2 regions of the Kaistia geumhonensis genome follow, and region 1 is predicted to be linked to the other one. Evidence: predicted binding sites of a transcription regulator. Region 1 holds the regulator's gene; the other holds the start of a gene.
The links. Region 1 encodes LexA, which represses DNA repair genes until DNA is damaged. Its sites were predicted from a motif close to TGTTCNNNNTGTGTTCNG; they were not measured.
Positions count from the first base shown of each region.

Region 2: QO015_RS20670 (ATP-dependent helicase) is a predicted target of LexA. The motif match lies at 2,512-2,529, and genes of this name have one in related genera.

Region 1 covers NZ_JAUSWJ010000001.1:207,239-216,126, forward strand. Annotated here, with positions in the region: gene cobT (nicotinate-nucleotide--dimethylbenzimidazole phosphoribosyltransferase) at 1-160, shown strand, start outside; gene QO015_RS00970 (HIT family protein) at 165-593, opposite strand; gene QO015_RS00975 (sulfatase-like hydrolase/transferase) at 642-2,327, opposite strand; gene QO015_RS00980 (GNAT family N-acetyltransferase) at 2,324-3,574, opposite strand; gene QO015_RS00985 (glycerophosphodiester phosphodiesterase family protein) at 3,648-4,394, opposite strand; gene QO015_RS00990 (RidA family protein) at 4,406-4,867, opposite strand; gene QO015_RS00995 (cell envelope integrity EipB family protein) at 5,077-5,931, shown strand; gene lexA (transcriptional repressor LexA) at 6,088-6,792, opposite strand; gene QO015_RS01005 (amino acid ABC transporter substrate-binding protein) at 6,927-7,949, opposite strand; gene QO015_RS01010 (L,D-transpeptidase) at 8,063-8,698, opposite strand; gene QO015_RS01015 (hypothetical protein) at 8,733-8,888, opposite strand, start outside.
Region 2 covers NZ_JAUSWJ010000001.1:4,353,828-4,362,715, reverse strand. Annotated here, with positions in the region: gene QO015_RS20680 (AsmA family protein) at 1-898, opposite strand, end outside; gene QO015_RS20675 (FAD-binding oxidoreductase) at 950-2,347, opposite strand; gene QO015_RS20670 (ATP-dependent helicase) at 2,557-4,920, shown strand; gene QO015_RS20665 (GNAT family N-acetyltransferase) at 4,926-5,324, opposite strand; gene QO015_RS20660 (50S ribosomal protein L11 methyltransferase) at 5,396-6,262, shown strand; gene QO015_RS20655 (hypothetical protein) at 6,367-6,582, opposite strand; gene QO015_RS20650 (aminopeptidase P family protein) at 6,814-8,649, shown strand; gene QO015_RS20645 (PRC-barrel domain-containing protein) at 8,777-8,888, shown strand, end outside.

The DNA of each region.
Region 1 (8,888 bases):
CAAACTGATGGGCAAGCGGCCGCTGCTCGATCTCGGCATGCGGCTCGGCGAGGGAACCGGCGCGGCACTCGCGGCCGGCCTCGTGAAGGCCGCGGCGCTAATCCATACGGGCATGGCGACCTTCGCGCAGGCCCATGTCGCCGGGCCTGCGGCAACCTGACGTCTCAGCCGGCCGCGAGCGCCGCCTTGAGCTTCGCGGCCTGCTCCGCCAGGACATCCGGCTTTTCCATCGTGCCGGAATGCGGCGCGAGGGCGATCCCGTCATAGCGCGGGATCACATGCACATGCAGGTGGAACACGGTCTGTCCGGCCGGCGCCTCGTTGAACTGCGCGATGAAGACACCGTCCGCCTCGAAGGCTGTCTTGGCCGCGCGCGCCAGCTTCTGCACGACCGGCAGGAGCTTCGCGAGGACCGCCGGATCGGCGTCAAGCAGATTGCGCGACGGCGCCTTGGGGAGGACCAGAAGATGGCCGGGCGATTGCGGCATCACGTCCATGAAGGCGACGGTGTCGTCGTCCTCGTAGACGCGATGCGACGGGATTTCGCCGCGCAGGATCTTCGCGAAGATGTTGCCGTCGTCATAGGCGGTCATCGGGGCCTCCCTCGGTCGCGACCTTGGTAGCGGGCGAGACCCGCCGCATCAAGCGCGGCGGGGCGATGGCGCGGGCCGATTGCGCGCCGGGGCGAGGTCGATGAGGCCCGCCTCGACCAGCGTGCGGTGGAAGCGGCGCTTGCGCTCGGACGGCGTCGCGACGTAGCGGTCGCCGAGTTCCTCGATGAGGTCGAGCCGCGTCGCGGAGACCGCGTCGAGCGGCAGGCCGGCGGCCTTCAGCGCCACCGTGCCGAGCTGTGCGATGTCGAGCCGCTCCGGCAGCCCCTCGAAATCGGCCTCGAAATTCAGCGCCTCGATGGCGAAGAAGGTCTCGAACTGGCGCGGATCGTCGGGTCGTAGGTTCTGTGCCCGCTCGATCGCCCGCGACATGGTCGGCTGGTGGTCGCCATAGCGGACGATGAGCATCGGCCTTTCCGGATGGCGGGCGAGCAGGGCGGCGCGGAAGGCGGCATAGCTGTCGGCCGTCTCGCAGAGGCGCGCATAATATTCGCCATAGGTGGCATCCGGCAGCACGCTTTCGGCGATTCGGCGCTCTTCCTCATAGGTGCCGGCGGGGACGAGCCGCGTCTCGTGCGGCCCGTGATTGTAATTGGTGAGCACCATGGCGAAACGCGGCGCCGGATCGCGATCGAGGGAAGCAGAGAGGGCACCGAGCGTCGCGGGGAAGAAGTCCGCGTCGGAATTCGTCGCCTCGAAGGCTTCGAGATCGAAGGGGGCGGGGTAGTCGTCGGAGAACACGCGCTCCTCGACGCCGAGCCCGCCATAGAAGGCGTCGTAGCTGAGGAAGTTCCGGCGGCAGCTGGTCGCCAGCATCGAGCGATAGCCGAGCGCCGCGAGCTCCGACGGCAGCGAATGCGCGAAGCGGCCGGCACCCTTGCTGAAGAGGAAATAGCTGTCCGGTCCAAAGCTCGCGGACGAGAGGCCCGTGAGCAGGCTGAACTCGGTCTGCCACGAGCCGCCGCCATAGATATCGACATGCAGGCGGCCCGAATGGGCGCCGGGCGGCGTCAGGAAATCGGCGACGCGCTCGTCGACGGTGAGCCCATAGCTGCGCGGATCGAAGACCGACTCGTGCTGGATCACGATGATGTCGGGCCGGACCGCGCCGCGCGCCGGCAGGGGCGGGGAGAGCGGCAGGGGAACGTCGCCCACATCGAGCATGCGTAGCCCGCCCGTCGGCCACCAGCTGGCGATATCGGCCAGCGACGCCATGAAGAAGGAGAAAAGGCCTGAGCGGGCCGTGACGTCGCGACGCCAGCGCTCGGCGCCGCCGGTCGCGTAGAAGGTCGCGAAGAGGAGCGCGATGCCGAGCGCGAACAGCGCGGCGCGCTCGGAGAAGGGCAGCACCGGCCCGGCCGCCAGCGCCATCGCGGCGATGGCGGCGATGGCTAGCAGTACGGCGGCGGCGATCGTCAGCGCGGCGGTGGCGCGATACTGCTTCAGCATGAAGGGGATCGTGCCGGCGAAAGTGAGGGCGAGATCGGCGACGGCGAGCTTCATGCCGCTGTGGTGATGCTTGACGCCCGAGGCGCCGGCGATCGTCACGCCGAGAATGATCGCGAGTAGGGCCGAACGGGCAAGATCGCCGAAGAGAACCAGGAACAGCCCGACCAGCGCCGCGTAGCCGGCAAGGCCCATGGCGACGCGGCGGGGCTTCCGCTCCGTCGCCGCGACAATGGCGAGGCCGGCGAGAAGGATGTTGATGCCGTTCATGCGTCGCTTGCCTTGAAGGGTGAATGCTCGTCCAGAAAGGCGTGCTCTGCCGCAACGGCCTCCCGCTCGCGCCTCAGATAATCGGCGACGGCGGCACGGAAGTTTCGGTCGGCGATCCAGTGCGCCGAGCGGGTGATCACGGGCCGATAGCCGCGCGCCAGCTTGTGCTCGCCCTGCGCACCCGCCTCGACCCGCGGCAGGCGATGCGCGATCGCCCATTCGACGGCCTGATGATAGCAGATCTCGAAATGCAGGAACGGCACCTCCTCAACGGCGCCCCAGTAGCGGCCGTAAAGCGCGTCGGAGCCGATGAGGTTGAGCGCGCCGGCGATCCGCCTGCCGCCGCGCCGCGCGAAGATGAGCAACACGCGGTCGGCCATCGCGGCGCCGAGCAGCGAGAAGAAGCGGCGGTTGAGATAGGGCCGGCCCCACTTTCGCGCGCCAGTGTCATGATAGAAATCGAAGAAGGCGTCCCAGGCCGCCTCGTCGATGTCGCGGCCGGTGACGATCTCGACCTCGATGCCACCCGCCAGCGCGTCGCGGCGCTCGCGACGGATCGTCTTGCGCTTCTGCGAGGTGAGCGCGTCGAGAAAATCCTGGAAGTCGCGATAGCCCGGATTGTCGAACTGGAACTGCTGGTCGGCACGCCCGAGGAATCCGGCGCCTTCGAGAACCGCCGCGTCCTCTTCGACGAGAAACGTCGCGTGGACGGAAGAGGCCCCGGCGCGCCGCGCGAGTTCGCAAAGGCCCGCCGCGAGGGTCTCGCGCGCGACCGGGCTCGCATCGGGACGGGTCAGCAGGCGGCGGCCGGTCGCCGGCGTGAACGGCACCGAGACCTGGAGCTTCGGATAGTAGCTGCCGCCCGCGCGCTCATACGCATCGGCCCAGCCGTGGTCGAAGACATATTCCCCCATCGAATGGGTCTTCTCGTAGCAGGGCACGACCGCCTCGGGCACGCCGGCTGCATCTTCGAGCACGAGATGGCGCGCCTGCCATCCGGAGCGCGCCACGGCGCAGCCGGCTGCTTCCAGGCAGCGCAGGAAATCATGCGCGATGAAGGGGTTGTAGGGCTGAGGCAGCGGGTCGCCACCGCCGCTGTCTGCGCGAAGCGCCCGCAGGGTCGCGCCGACATCCTCGCCGAGCGGGCGAACGGAATCCCATCCCGGATTGGCGCAGCCGTCCCAGGCGGCACGCTCGATCTCGGTCAACGATGAGAGAACGGTGAGGCGCGCGTGGGTTGCGCTCATCGGCACGGGTCATCCTGCGGCGGGAGGCCGACTGCAAATCTAGGCGTCGGGGCGGCTTTTGGAAGGGCCGCGCTCAGGCGTCGGGATCGAAGCCCTCGAAGGTGATCTGATCGGCGACCCGGCGCGCCTTCTCGCGGTCGGCCGGCGTGCGGATGGTCCAGGTGATCAGCGGTCGTCCGATGGCCCGCAGCACCGAAGTCGCGAGGGTCGGCAGGCCGTGGATGTCGTAGGAGACGAAGGCGGCGCCGACCCGCGGCACATCGAGGACGTGCCGCAGCCGCCGCCGCTTCGTCGCCGGCAGGAAGCCCCAGTCGTTCAGATCGGTGTAGCGGTCGGCGACGATGCCGCGCGGGATCTGCGGCGTGAGCCGCTGCATGGCGGCCATGGAGTCGGGATCGAAGGACATGACCACCACGGGACCGTCATAGCCGGCGAGGATCGGCGCCGCCGCCTCTTCCAGCTTCCGGTTGCCCGAGAAATCGCTCTTCAGCTCCAGCACCAGCGGTACCGCGCCGGCGACCGTCGCGAGCAGTTCGCCGAGCGTCGGCACGCGGTCGCTGCCGCTGCGGAAATCGAGCGACTTGAGGGCCGAAAGACTGAAGCCGTCGACACGGCCGGTCCCCTCGAGGACCCGGTCGACCGTATCGTCATGGAAGACGACCACCGCGCCGTCCGCCGAAAGCTGCAGGTCGACCTCGATCGCGAAGCGATGCTCCACCGCCGCGCGGACGGCCGAGAGCGTGTTCTCCACGCGGCCTGCGGCGGCATCGTGGTAGCCGCGATGGGCGATCGGACGCGCGGTCAGCCAGGCGGGAGCCATACGGTGCGTCCTCAGGCGATCTCGATGATCGCTTCCACCTCGACGGCGACGCCGAAGGGTAGGCCACCGACGCCGACCGCCGAACGGGCGTGGCGGCCCTTCTCGTCGAAGATCTCGACCATGAAATCCGACGCGCCGTTGACGACCTTCGGCTGATCGGTGAAGGCGGGCGTGCCGTTCACGAAGCCGGTGAGCTTCACAATCCGCGCGACGCGGTCGAGATCGCCGAGGGCGGCGCGCGCCTGCGCCAGGATGTTGATCGCGCAAAGCCTGGCCGCGGCCCGGCCTTCCTCGATGCCGAACTCCTCGCCGAGCTTGCCGACATAATCGACACCGTTCGGGCCGACCGGGATCTGGCCGGAGATGTAGAGCATTCCCCGGCTTTCGACGAAGGGAACATAGTTGGCGGCTGGCGCGGCCGGCTGCGGCAGCGTGATGCCGAGCGAGGCGAGGCGGGCTTCGATGGCGCTCATGGGCACGGACTCCGGCAGGAACGGATCAGAAGGGAACCGCGCTGGTTTCGCCCGATTTCGGCCGTGCTGCAAGGCAATAAGCGGTTCATCATCCCGGGCATCGTCGCGAATCGTCGTGGACTTTGCAGCCTTTCGAGATTGAAATGGGATGATGTCGCGGTGACGACGGAGGAGTGCCCCAGACGATGCCCGCTTCGGTGCTTCAGCGCATGACGGCCAGGACCCTTTGCTCCGCCGCCCTTTTCGCGGCCCTCGCGGGCGCGGCCGGCACGGCGCTCGCCGCGACGGGCAGCGTCACCGCGATGGTCGCCCACCGCGCCGTCTACGACCTGACGCTCGACCAAGACAGTTCCTCGGACACCGTGAGCGACGCCGAAGGACGCATGGTCTATGATTTCGCCGGCTCGGCCTGCGACGGCTATACGACGCGGCTCCGCTTCGTGACGCGCATCAGCGACGAGGACGGCAATGCACGGCTGACCGACGTTGCGACGACGACCTTCGAGGATGTTGCCGGCAAGACCTTCAACTTCTCGACCAAGAGCTTCGTCGACGGCACGATCTCGGAGGATAGCTCGGGTTCGGCCGCGCGCGGCGCCGGCGACGTGCAGGTGACCATCGCGAAGCCGAAGCCGGCGCATTTCACGATCCCGCAGAACTTCAGCTTCCCCAACCAGCATCTCGCCGCGATCATCGACGCGGCGCGCGCGGGCAAGCATTTCATGCAGATCGACCTCTATGACGGCTCGGACCAGGGCAAGAAGTCCTATGCGACCTCGGCCGTGATCGGCGCGGAGAATGCCGGCACCGACGATCTGGGCGACGAGGCGACGGCGCGGGGCGCCGGCCTCGCCAATATCCGCTCCTGGCCGGTGACGATCAGCTATTTCACCGACGAGAAATCGGACGGCGAGCAGAAGCCCTCCTACGAGCTGTCTTTCATCATCTACGAGAACGGCATCACGCGGCGCATGAAGCTCGACTATGGCGACTTCGCGCTCAAGGGAAAGCTGGTGCAGCTCGATCTCAGCCCGACCAAGGTCGCGGCGAAGAACTGCCGGTAAGGGCAGGGCGTCGGGGCAAGCCCCGACGAAAGCGCATGCCGAGCCCGATGGCAGCTGCGAACGGCCGGGCGCGCTCGTCCGATCGGCGCGATCAGCGATGCGACCCGGCCAACGCGCGCCGGGATCGCCGATCGAAAGGCTGCTCTGCCCTCTGCCCTAGTACCGGCGCATGAGGCCGACGAGGCGGCCCTGGATGCGGACGCGGTCGGGGCCGAAGATGCGGGTCTCATAGGCGGGATTGGCCGCCTCGAGCGCGACCGACGCGCCACGGCGCCGCAGCCGCTTCAGCGTCGCCTCTTCCTCGTCGACCAGCGCGACGATGATGTCGCCGCTATCGGCGTTCTCCGTCTTGCGGATGAGCACGGTATCGCCGTCGAGGATGCCGGCCTCGATCATCGAATCGCCGCGCACTTCGAGCGCGAAATGCTCGCCCGGCCCCAGCATTTCCGGCGGCACGGTGATGGCGTGGCTCTGGGTCTGGATCGCGGAGATCGGCACGCCGGCCGCGATGCGGCCCATGACCGGCACGACGACCGGATCGTTGGCGGCTTCCGGCGTCTCGACGCCACGCATGCGCCCGAGGCTGCCCTCGATGACGCTCGGCGCGAAGCCGGCTTTCTTCGGGCGAGCAAGGCCGGGCGACATAGCCTCCGGCAGGCGGACAACCTCCAGCGCTCGTGCCCTGTTGGGCAGGCGGCGGATGAAGCCGCGCTCCTCCAGCGCCTTGATCAGGCGATGGATGCCCGACTTGGACCTCAGATCGAGAGCGTCCTTCATCTCGTCGAAGGACGGGGGAACGCCCGCTTCCTTCAGACGCTCCTGGATGAAGAGGAGAAGCTCATATTGTTTTCTCGTGAGCATTTCGGGGTCCGCGCGCCAGAATCATCCGGTACAAAACACGAACAACCTATCCGTTCCCCTGATGTTCCGCAAGGACCGTGCGTTAGTGCACAGAGCGCGCGTCCGAATTGGGCGGCGATACGCCTGGCCCGCCGTCAGCGGATCGGCGGCGCATACTGGATGCCGCCCTTGCTCCAGATCTGGTTGAGGCCCCGCGGGATGCCGAGCTTCGAATTGACGCCGAGATTGCGCTCGTAGATCTCGCCGTAATTTCCGACGGCCTTGACGACGGCGACGACCCAGTCGTTCGGGACGCCGAGCTTCGTGCCGAAATCGCCCTCGGTTCCGACGAGCCGCTTCACCTCGGGCTTCGTCGAGGCCTTGGCCTCGTCAATCCGGTCCGACGAAAGCCCAATCTCTTCAGCGTTGATGAGGGCGAAGTTCACCCACTGAATGAAGAGACGCCATGCGGGATCGCCCTCGCGGACCGCCGGGCCGAGCGGCTCCTTGGAGATCACGTCGGGCAGGATGATGCTGTCGGCGGGATCCTGGAGGCTCGCCTTCTCGGCGTAGAGCTGGGACACGTCGGAGGTGATCGTGTCGCATTTGCCGGCCTTGTAGGCCTCGAGAGCCTCGTCGGAACTCGCCGCCGGCACGGCGGTGAACTTCATGTTGTTGGTGTTGAAGAAGTCGATGAAATTCGGCTCCGTCGTCGTGCCGGTCTGAACGCAGACCGTCGCGCCGTCGAGTTCCAGCGCCGACGTCTTGCCGCTCGCGCGCTTCACCATGAAGCCCTGGCCGTCGTAATAGGTGACTCCGGCGAACGCGATGTCCAGATCCGCCTCGCGGCCGAGCGTCCATGTCGAGTTGCGCGACAGAAGATCGATCTTCCCCGACTTCAGCGCCTCGAAACGGTCGGTCGCCGAGAGCGGCACATAGGTGACCTTGGCGGGATCGCCAAAGATCGCGGCCGCGACCGCCTTGCAGAAATCGACGTCGAATCCGGACCAGGCGCCGCTCGCGTCCTGCTGGCCGAAACCGAGAAGGCCGGTGTTGACGCCGCAATTGAGCGTGCCACGGGCCTTGACGTCGTCGAGCGTTGCGGCGCCGGCGGCGGAGATGCCGGCTGCGAGCGCCGCGGCCGAGGCGAAGAGGGTCAGGGCGGATCGGATGGACATGTCGGTTCCCCGTTGTCGGCGCCGCCTTGCCGGCGGGCCGTTGACTGTTGCGGCGGGCGCGACGCGCCGGCCAGAGGCGCGCACCAGCGGCGCGCGCCCTTCCGAACCGCTGATCAGAGCTTGGCGCGCTGCAGCACGACGACTTTCGTGCCGACCGGCACCCGCTCGTAGAGATCCATCACGTCGGCATTCACCATGCGGAAGCAGCCCGACGACAGCGCATGACCGATGGTCTGCGGCTGGTTGGTGCCGTGGATGCGATAGACGGTGTCGCCGAGATAGAGTGCGCGTGCGCCCATCGGGTTGCCCTCGCCGCCGGCCATGAAGCGGGGCAGGTAGGGCTGGCGCTTGATCATCTCCGGCGGCGGGCGCCAGTCGGGCCACTCGGTCTTGCGCGAGACCTTCAGCAGGCCAGACCACTGGAACCCGTCGCGTCCGACGCCGACGCCGTAGCGCAGCGCGCGGTTGTCGCCCTGGACGAGATAGAGGAACCGCTCGTCGGTGTTGATGATGATGGTGCCCGGCTTCTCCGTCGTACGGAAATAGACGGGCTGCATCCGGAATTCGGGCGGCAGCAGGGACTGCTCCGGCGTCGGCACCAGTCCGGGCTGGTCGCCGATCTGCAGGGGAGCCCGGGCGTCGGTCGTCGCCGATTGCGCCGCAGCGGTCGCGGCGATCGTGCCGATGACGGCGGCGATCAGCGTCCTGGCGAGCGATCCGGGCGAGGAGGGTCGTGTCGTCTTTCGCATGCGTGCCTCGTGGATGCCTGAATGCGGTGTCGGCTCAGCGGGTCGTGGTCGCCGAGGCAGGCGGCAGGGTCAAGGCCGAGCCGGCCGCCGGCGCGGCGGATGCGGTCGGGGCGAGCGGAGCGGCCGGTGCGTCGCAGCGCACGAAGACCATCGTGCCGTAGCGCGCCGTGACCGTCGGATCGACCCAGGC
Region 2 (8,888 bases), 4.1 Mb from region 1:
AGCGCATGTCGGCACCGAGCGCGATCGTCGCGGCCCCGGTCAGGCTGAACGGGCGGTCTTCCGGCCCCTCGGCGAGCGTCAGCTCGGGCAGGCGCAGCAGGTCCGGCCGCAGCTCGAAACTGCCGAGCGCCCGCCAGCCCGGCGGCGGCACCGGCTTGCCCTCCTCCGTCGGCGGGAGGACTTCGGCGAGGGTGAACGTGCCGCCCCAGAGCGGCCCTCTGCCGTCCTGGTTGAAGACGCCGTCGGCGCTGGCCGTGATGGGCAGCGACGTCGGGTAAAGGTCGAGCTTAGCGCGGATCGAGCCATCCGCCTCCTGCGTGCCGGTGGCGAGGCGGAAACCGGTCGGCTGGCCCTCGACGGCAAGATTGCCCTCGACCTTCCACGGGCCGAGCAGCGAGCGCGCATCGATCCCCGCCTCGATCGAGGTGAACGCCAGCACACGCCCCGAACGGCTGTCGAGATAGGAGACCGCGCCGTTGCGGACGGTGACATGCTGCAGCGTCACGGCCGCGGGGTCTAGGCTCTGCGACGCGGCGCTCCGCTTCAGCCAGTCGATCGCGCCGGTCTCGTCCACCGTCACCGCCGCCACCGGCCGGTCGATGGTCATCTCGGCGACGCGGATATCGCCGGTGAGCAGCGGGATGAGCTCGACCCTGGTGGAGAACCGCGCGATCTCGAGCATCGGCTGGTCGGCCGAGCCACCGACCCGGATATCCGTCACCTCGAGAAACGGCATCGGCAGGATGCGCAGCGTGACGTCGCCATCGACATGGACCGTCTGGCCCAGCACCTTTTCCGCTTCGCGCTCGAAGGTGGGGCGGAACGCGTTCCAGTCGATCACGAGCGGCACCACCAGCGCCGCGAACAGCACGGCGATGATCAAGCCACCGACGAACAGGTAGAGCCTGCTCAGGTCCGCCTCCCTCTCGTTCGACGCGCCATCGTCCCGTCAATCGGGCAGGATCTTGCCCGGATTGAGGATGCCCAGCGGGTCGAGCGCCGCCTTGATCGCCCGCATCGGCGCCAGCGCCGGGCCGTGCTCGAGCTCGAGATATCTGCGCTTGCCCTGGCCGACGCCATGCTCGCCCGTGCAGGTCCCTTCCATGCCGATCGCGCGCTTCGAAAGGCGCGCGAGGAAGCCCTCCGCGGCGCGGATCTCCTCGGCATTGTCGGTGTCGATCATGACCTGCACATGGAAGTTGCCGTCGCCCACATGGCCGACGATGGGCGCGATCAACCCGGTCTCGGCGATGTCCGCGATCGTCTCGTGCACGCATTCGGCGAGCCGCGAGATCGGCACGCAGGCGTCCGTCGCGATCACCTGCGCGCCGGGACGGAGGCCCCGCGCCGCGAAATAGGCGTCGTGGCGGGCCTGCCAGAGCTTGGTCCGCTCCTCCGGCCGGGTCGTCGACTGGTAGCCGCCGCCGCCGAACGAGGCGGCGATCTCGCCGAACAGCGCCGCCTGCTCCTCGACCGAAGCGGCCGAGCCGTGGAACTCGACGAAGAGATGTGGCGTCTCGGGCAGGCCGAGGCCGGCAAAGGCGTTGGTGGCACGGATCATCAGCGTGTCGAGCAGTTCGATGCGCGCGATCGGAATGCCGCTCTGGATGGTGAGGATCGTGGCGTTGCAGGCGTCGTCGACACTCGGGAAGGCGCAGACGCCCGCCGACATCGCCTCGGGAATGCCGGCAAGGCGCAGCGTGACCTCGGTGATGATGCCGAGCGTCCCCTCCGAGCCGACGAGAAGGCGCGTCAGGTCGTAGCCGGCCGAGGACTTGCGGGCACGGCTGGCCGTGCGGATGACGGAGCCGTCGGCCATGACGGCGGTGAGGTTGACGACATTGTCGCGCATCGTGCCGTAGCGCACGGCATTGGTGCCGGAGGCGCGCGTCGCGGCCATGCCGCCGAGGCTCGCATCGGCGCCGGGATCGATCGGGAAGAACAGGCCCTGGTCGCGCAGGTGCTCGTTGAGCTGGCGGCGCGTGACGCCGGCCTCGACGGTGCAGTCGAGGTCCTCCGGGCGAACGGCGACGATGCGGTTCATCTGCGAGAGATCGACCGAGATGCCGCCGAACGGCGCGTTCACATGACCTTCAAGCCCGGTGCCTGTGCCGAACGGGATCAGCGGCACGTGGTGCGCGACAGCGACGCGCACGATCTCCGCGACCTCTTCGGTCGACGTCACGAAGATCACGGCATCGGGCGGCTGATTCGCCATCCAGTTGACGGTGTTGGCATGCTGGCGCCGGATTTCGGCGCCGCGGCTGAAGCGGCTGCCGAAGCGGGCCGCCAAAATGTCCAGCGCCGCTGCGCGATCGCTCTCCATGCGCAACGCCGATACCGTCATTCCTGCCTCGCTCCTCACCCGTCGCATTCCCGCCGCAGCGCGGCTGGCGGCACCGTAGCAAAATGATGCTGCCGCGCCAAAGACTTCCTCGGAAAGTCGCCACCGCCGGCCCGCCGAGGCGCCCGATCCCCCTCCTTGCTGGAAAGGCGGGGCCCGAGGCGCCATATTCGCGCTATGTTCCAGTTTCCGAATCGCAGCCGGTTTCCGGCATGACCGAGCGTCCCGACCGCCATCCCGAACCCGCGCCGCCCGCCCCGCGCCCCGGCGGCATCGCCGCGCGCGCGCTCGGCGCCCGCCCCGTTCCGGACTATCTCGTCCGCCTCAACCCCGAGCAGCGGCTGGCGGTCGAGACGACTGAGGGGCCGGTCCTGGTGCTCGCCGGCGCGGGCACGGGCAAGACACGCGTGCTGACGACACGCATCGCCCATCTCCTCGCGACCGGCCGCGCCTATCCGAGCCAGATCCTCGCCGTCACCTTCACCAACAAGGCGGCACGCGAGATGCGCCATCGCATCGGCGACCTGATCGGGCCATCGGTCGAGGGCATGGCCTGGCTCGGCACGTTCCATTCGATCGGCGTGCGCATCCTGCGCCGCCATGCCGAACTGGTCGGCCTCAAGTCGAACTTCACCGTGCTCGACGCCGACGATGCCGTCCGCCTGATGAAGCAGCTGATCCAGGCCGAGGGCATCGACGAGAAGCGCTGGCCGGGCAAGCAGCTGGCGCTCTTGATCGACGGCTGGAAGAACCGCGGCCTGACGCCCAAGGACGTCCCGCCGGGGGAAGGCGGCGCCTTCGCCGGCGGCAAGGGCGTCAAGCTCTACACCGCCTACCAGGAGCGGCTGAAGGTTCTCAACGCCTGCGACTTCGGCGATCTGCTGCTCGAGACGATCCGCCTCTTCCGCGAGAATCCCGACGTGCTCGCCGAATACCAGCAGCGCTTCCAGTACATGCTGGTCGACGAGTACCAGGATACCAATGTCGCCCAGTATCTCTGGCTGCGCCTGCTCGCGCAGGGTCGGCGCAACATCTGCTGCGTCGGCGACGACGACCAGTCGATCTATGGCTGGCGCGGCGCCGAGGTCGACAACATCCTGCGCTTCGAGAAGGACTTTCCGGGCGCGGTCGTGATCCGCCTCGAGCGCAACTACCGCTCGACCAGCCACATCCTCGGCGCGGCCTCGCATCTCATCACCCATAACGAGGGCCGGCTCGGCAAGACGCTCTTCACCGACATCGCCGATCCAGAGGCCGCCAAGGTCCAGGTGGCCTCGTCCTGGGATTCGGAGGAGGAAGCACGGGCGATCGGCGAGGAGATCGAGGCGCTGCAGCGCCAGGGCCACAGCCTCGACGAGATGGCGATCCTGGTGCGCGCCTCGTTCCAGATGCGCTCCTTCGAGGAGCGCTTCATCCAGCTCGGCCTTTCCTACCGGGTGATCGGCGGTCCCCGCTTCTACGAGCGGGCCGAAATCCGCGACGCCCTCGCCTATCTGCGCGTCGTGATGCAGCCGGCCGACGACCTCGCCTTCGAGCGCATCGTCAACACGCCGCGCCGCGGCATCGGCGAGACCACGATCCGCCTCCTGCACGACCATGCCCGCGCCCGCCGAATCCCGATGATGGCGGCGGCCGAGGAACTCGTCCAGACGAGCGAGATCGGCGCCAAGGCGCGCACGGCGCTGCGCGATCTCGTCGCCGCCTTCGCCCGCTGGCGCGGACGGCTCGACGCCGTCAAGCATACCGAACTCGCCGAGATCATCCTCGACGAGAGCGGCTATACCGAGATGTGGCAGCAGGACCGTTCGGCCGATGCCCCCGGCCGGCTCGACAACCTCAAGGAGCTGATCCGCTCCATGGAGGAATTCGAGTCGCTCGAAGGATTCCTGGAGCACATCGCACTCGTCATGGACCGCGACAGCGCCGACACGACCGAGGCGGTGTCGATCATGACGCTGCATTCGGCGAAGGGGCTGGAATTCGAGACGGTCTTCCTGCCCGGCTGGGAGGAAGGCCTCTTCCCGAGCCAGCGCACGCTCGACGAGAGCGGCCGCGCCGGCCTCGAGGAGGAGCGGCGGCTCGCCTATGTCGGCATCACCCGCGCCAAGCGGCGGGCTCTCATCTGGTTCGCCTCCAACCGCCGCATCCACGGCCTTTGGCAATCGACCGTCCCGTCGCGCTTCCTCGACGAACTGCCGGAGAAGCATGTCGACGTGGTCGAGCAGACGTCGAGCTATGGCGGCTACAATGTCGGCGGCATCGGCAATTACGGCGCCAGCCGCTTCGACCGCGCCGATCCGTTCTCCAACACCTATTCGACGCCGGGCTGGCAGCGCGCCCAGAAGAACCGAGCCGCCAGCGCCGACAAGCCGACGGCGCGGCCGACCATGCGCGTCATCGAGGGCGAGCTCGTCGCGAAATCGACCGGCTCCGCCTCGGCCTATGCCATCGGCGAGCGGGTCTTCCACCAGAAATTCGGCTATGGCACCGTCTCGGCCATCGAAGGCAACAAGCTGACGGTCGACTTCACGACAGGCCCGAAGAAAGTCGTCGACAGCTTCGTCACGCGGGGGTGAGCCGCTCAGCCGTCGTCGCGAAGCCGCATCAGCCCGGCCCTGGTCGGGCGAAATCCGCAGCCGGCGTAGAAGCCTTCGAGATGCGGCTCGTAGTCGACATGGAGCCATTCGGCGCCGCGCTCGCCGGCGAGGCGGGCGGCTTCCCTGACGAGGCGCGAGCCGAGGCCTTCGCGGCGATGGTCGGGATGGACCGTCGGATCGAGCAGGAAGGCATGGACGCCGCCATCGGTGGCGACATTCACGAAGCCGACCAGCGTGCCGGTTTCGTCATAGGCGCCGAGATGGACGAGGCTGCGCGAAAGCACCGTTCCGATGTCGGTGCCGGGCGGCCCGCCCCAGGCAGCCTCCCAGAGCCGCGCGAAGGCCCCGGCGGGCGGAAAGGGATCGATGCGGAGTTCGGTCATGGAAAGCCGGCCTTTGCCTGATGCTCGGGCCGGCGCTATGAAGCCTTTCCCTCTTCCGTGCAAGGCGCCGCATGACCCTCATCGCTTCCCTTCCCGTCGCGACCGAAGAGCTGGCCGGAGCCCTCGTCGAGGCCCTCGGCGCCAGCGAGGAACTCGATTTCCCCACCGCGGCCACGACCGAGCAGCCCGACAAGAGCTGGGTGGTCGACATCTATTTCGAGGAGCAGCCGGACGAAGCGACGCTCGCGCGGCTGGTACGCGACGTGATGGGCGACGCAACGCCGCCGATCCTCGTCGCGCCGCTTCCCGACGAGGACTGGGTGGCCAAATCCCTGGAAGGGTTGAAGCCGGTGCGCGCCGGGCGCTTCATGGTGCATGGCAGCCATGACCGGTCCAAGGTGCAGCCGGACGACGTCGCGATCGAGATCGAGGCCGGAGAGGCGTTCGGCACCGGCCATCACGGCACCACGGCCGGCTGCCTCGCCGAAATCGACCGCCTGTGCAGCGCGCGGGAGTTCGGTTCGATCCTCGATCTCGGCACCGGCACCGGCGTTCTGGCGATCGCCATCGCCAAGGCCTTCGGCAAGCGGGTGCTCGCCACCGACATCGATCCGGTCGCGACCCGGGTGACGCATGAGAATGCCGTCCTCAACGGGGTCGGTGCGCTGATCGATGCGGAAACGGCGGAAGGGTTCGGCAATCCGGTCTTCGCGGCGCATGCGCCCTTCGACCTCATCATCGCCAATATCCTCGCGGGACCTCTGATCGCGCTCGCCGGCGATATCGTCCGTCACCTCGCGCCCGATGGCGTCGTCGTCCTCTCCGGACTGCTGACGGCGCAAGGCCCCGCCGTCATCGCCGCCTACGAGGCCGAGGGGCTTCGTCTGGAACGCTCCGGCGAGATGGAAGGCTGGCTGACCCTCACTCTTTCGCGCTGACGCATTCTTGCGCGCTGGCGCCAGAATCGAAACGGCCGGCAGGTGCTTCCGCATCCTGCCGGCCGTTCCAGAATTCCGGCGGGCTCAACGCCCGCGTGCCCTGATCAGAGCGGGGCGCTGAACGCAGCCCGCTCGAAGGTTTCGCGGTCGAACCCGAAGGTCGCCAGCGACGCGTCGTCGAGCGCCAGCTGGTAGCCGTTCACGTAACGCGGCATCTGGCGCTCGCGCACATGGTTCATCCGCGCGACCGCACGCCGGACGACGCCATGTCCGCGGCTTGCCGCCGCGGCGATGCCGATCTCTCCATAAGCTGCAGCCATAATATCCAATCCTTGTCTGAATCGCCGGATGGCGCTTCGGTCGACACGGAACATAGTGGTGATCGCCACGCGAAAGAACCGCCGCAACGGAATGACAGACATGCGGTTTTTGCATCGCACAAACTTCCGACACAATGATGTCGCGATGCAAACACCACCGTGAACGTGGTTGCCGCCCGCGACCGGCCTCGCTACGCTCCGTTAACCTCACCCGCCTGAACGAGCCCTCCCATGTTCCAGACTTTCGATGCCCCGTCGCGATCCGGGCCGATCGGCGCACGTCTCGCCGCATTGCGGGCAGTGCTGAAGAAGGCGGGGCTGTCCGGTTTCGTCGTGCCGCACGCCGACGAATATCAGGGCGAATACATCCCCGCCGCCGCCGAGCGCCTGGCTTATCTGACGGGCTTCACCGGCTCCGCCGGCGCTGCGGTCGTCCTTACGGAGGAAGCCGCCGTCTTCGTCGATGGCCGTTATACCCTGCAGGTTCGTGACCAGGTCGACGGGGCCGACTTCACCTATGAGCATCTCGTCGAGAACCCGCCGCACCAGTGGCTGAAGTCCCGCCTGAAGCGGGGCGACCGGCTCGGTTATGATCCGCGGTTGATGACGCTCGCCGAGGTGCGGCGGCTCGAGGCGGTCGCCAAGGCGGCCGGGGCAACCCTTGTCCCGGTCGAGGAGAATCCGGTCGATGCGATCTGGCACGACCGTCCGGCTCCGCCTCTCGCCGCGGTCTCGCTGCAGGCCGAGCCGCTGGCCGGCGAGGCTGCCGAGGCCAAGATCGATCGCCTCCGCGCCATTCTGGGGGAGAAGGACGTCGATGCCGCGATCATCGCACAGACCGACTCCATCGCCTGGACCTTCAACATCCGCGGCGGAGACGTTCCGCACAACCCCGTGCCGCTGTCCTTCGCGATCCTGCGCCGGGAAGGCGCCCCTTCTCTCTACATGGACGGGCGCAAGCTCTCCAACGCCGTCCGCGACCGGCTGGCCGGCCTTGCCGATATCAAGGAAGAGACGGCGCTGGCGGCCGACCTCGGCGCGCTCGGCGCCTCCGGCGCCAAGGTGCTCATCGATCCGAACCTGACGCCGGAAGCGCTCGCCCGCGCGGTCAGCGCAGCCGGCGGCAACCTCGTCGAAGGCGCCGATCCGGTGTCGTTGCCCAAGGCGCGCAAGAACGAAGCCGAACTCGCGGGCATGCGCCGCGCCCACCGCCGCGACGGCGTGGCGATGACGCGCTTCCTTGCCTGGCTGGCCGCGACGGCGCCTTCGGGCGGGCTCACCGAGATCGCCGCGGCGAAGAAGCTGGAAGCCTTCCGCGCCGAGACGGGCGAGGAGGATGGCCAGCCGCTCCTCGAAATCTCCTTCGACACGATCTCGGGTGCCGGCCCGAACGGCGCCATCGTCCATTACCGTGTCACCGAGGCGACCGACCGCGCGATCGAGCCGGGCCAGCTCTATCTGGTCGATTCCGGCGCACAGTATCGCGACGGCACCACGGACATCACCCGCACCATCGCCATCGGCGCGCCAACCGCGGAGATGCGCGACCGCTTCACCCGCGTTCTCAAGGGCCATATCGCGCTCTCGACGGCGCGCTTCCCGAAGGGCACGACCGGCGCGCAGCTCGATACGCTCGCCCGGCTCGCGCTCTGGCAGGCCGGGCTCGACTACGACCACGGCACCGGCCATGGCGTCGGCGTGTTCCTTCAGGTGCACGAAGGCCCGGCCCGCATTTCCAAGGCCGGCACGGTGCCGCTCGAGCCGGGCATGATCCTTTCCAACGAGCCGGGCTACTACAAGACCGGCGCCTTCGGCATCCGCATCGAGAATCTCATCATCGTGGAACCGCCCTCGGAGATTGCCGGCGGTGACCGGCCGATGCACTCCTTCGAGACGCTGACGCTCGCGCCGATCGATCGCAGCCTGATCGAGCCCGCGCTGATGAGCGCCGACGAGATCGCCTGGCTCGATGCCTATCACGCCCGTGTCCGCGCCACGCTCCAGCCATCGCTCGAGAGCGAGGCGCTCGAATTCCTGATCGCGGCAACACAACCGCTGCTGGCATGATACGACCGACACGGCCGGATGCCGGCCGTGTCCAATTTTGCAATTTTCTTCGGAACAGATCGGGGTCAGCTTCGTTGGACTGCTGAGCAAACGCTCTAATAATCTCGCAGAAACACGGAGTTAGACCATGACGAAGCTCTTCGCGGCCACCGCTTTGGCCGGCATGCTGGCGGTTGCGCCGGCCTTCGCCCAGGACGCGACCCCGGCCCCCGCGACGCCGCCGGCTGCAACCGGCGATG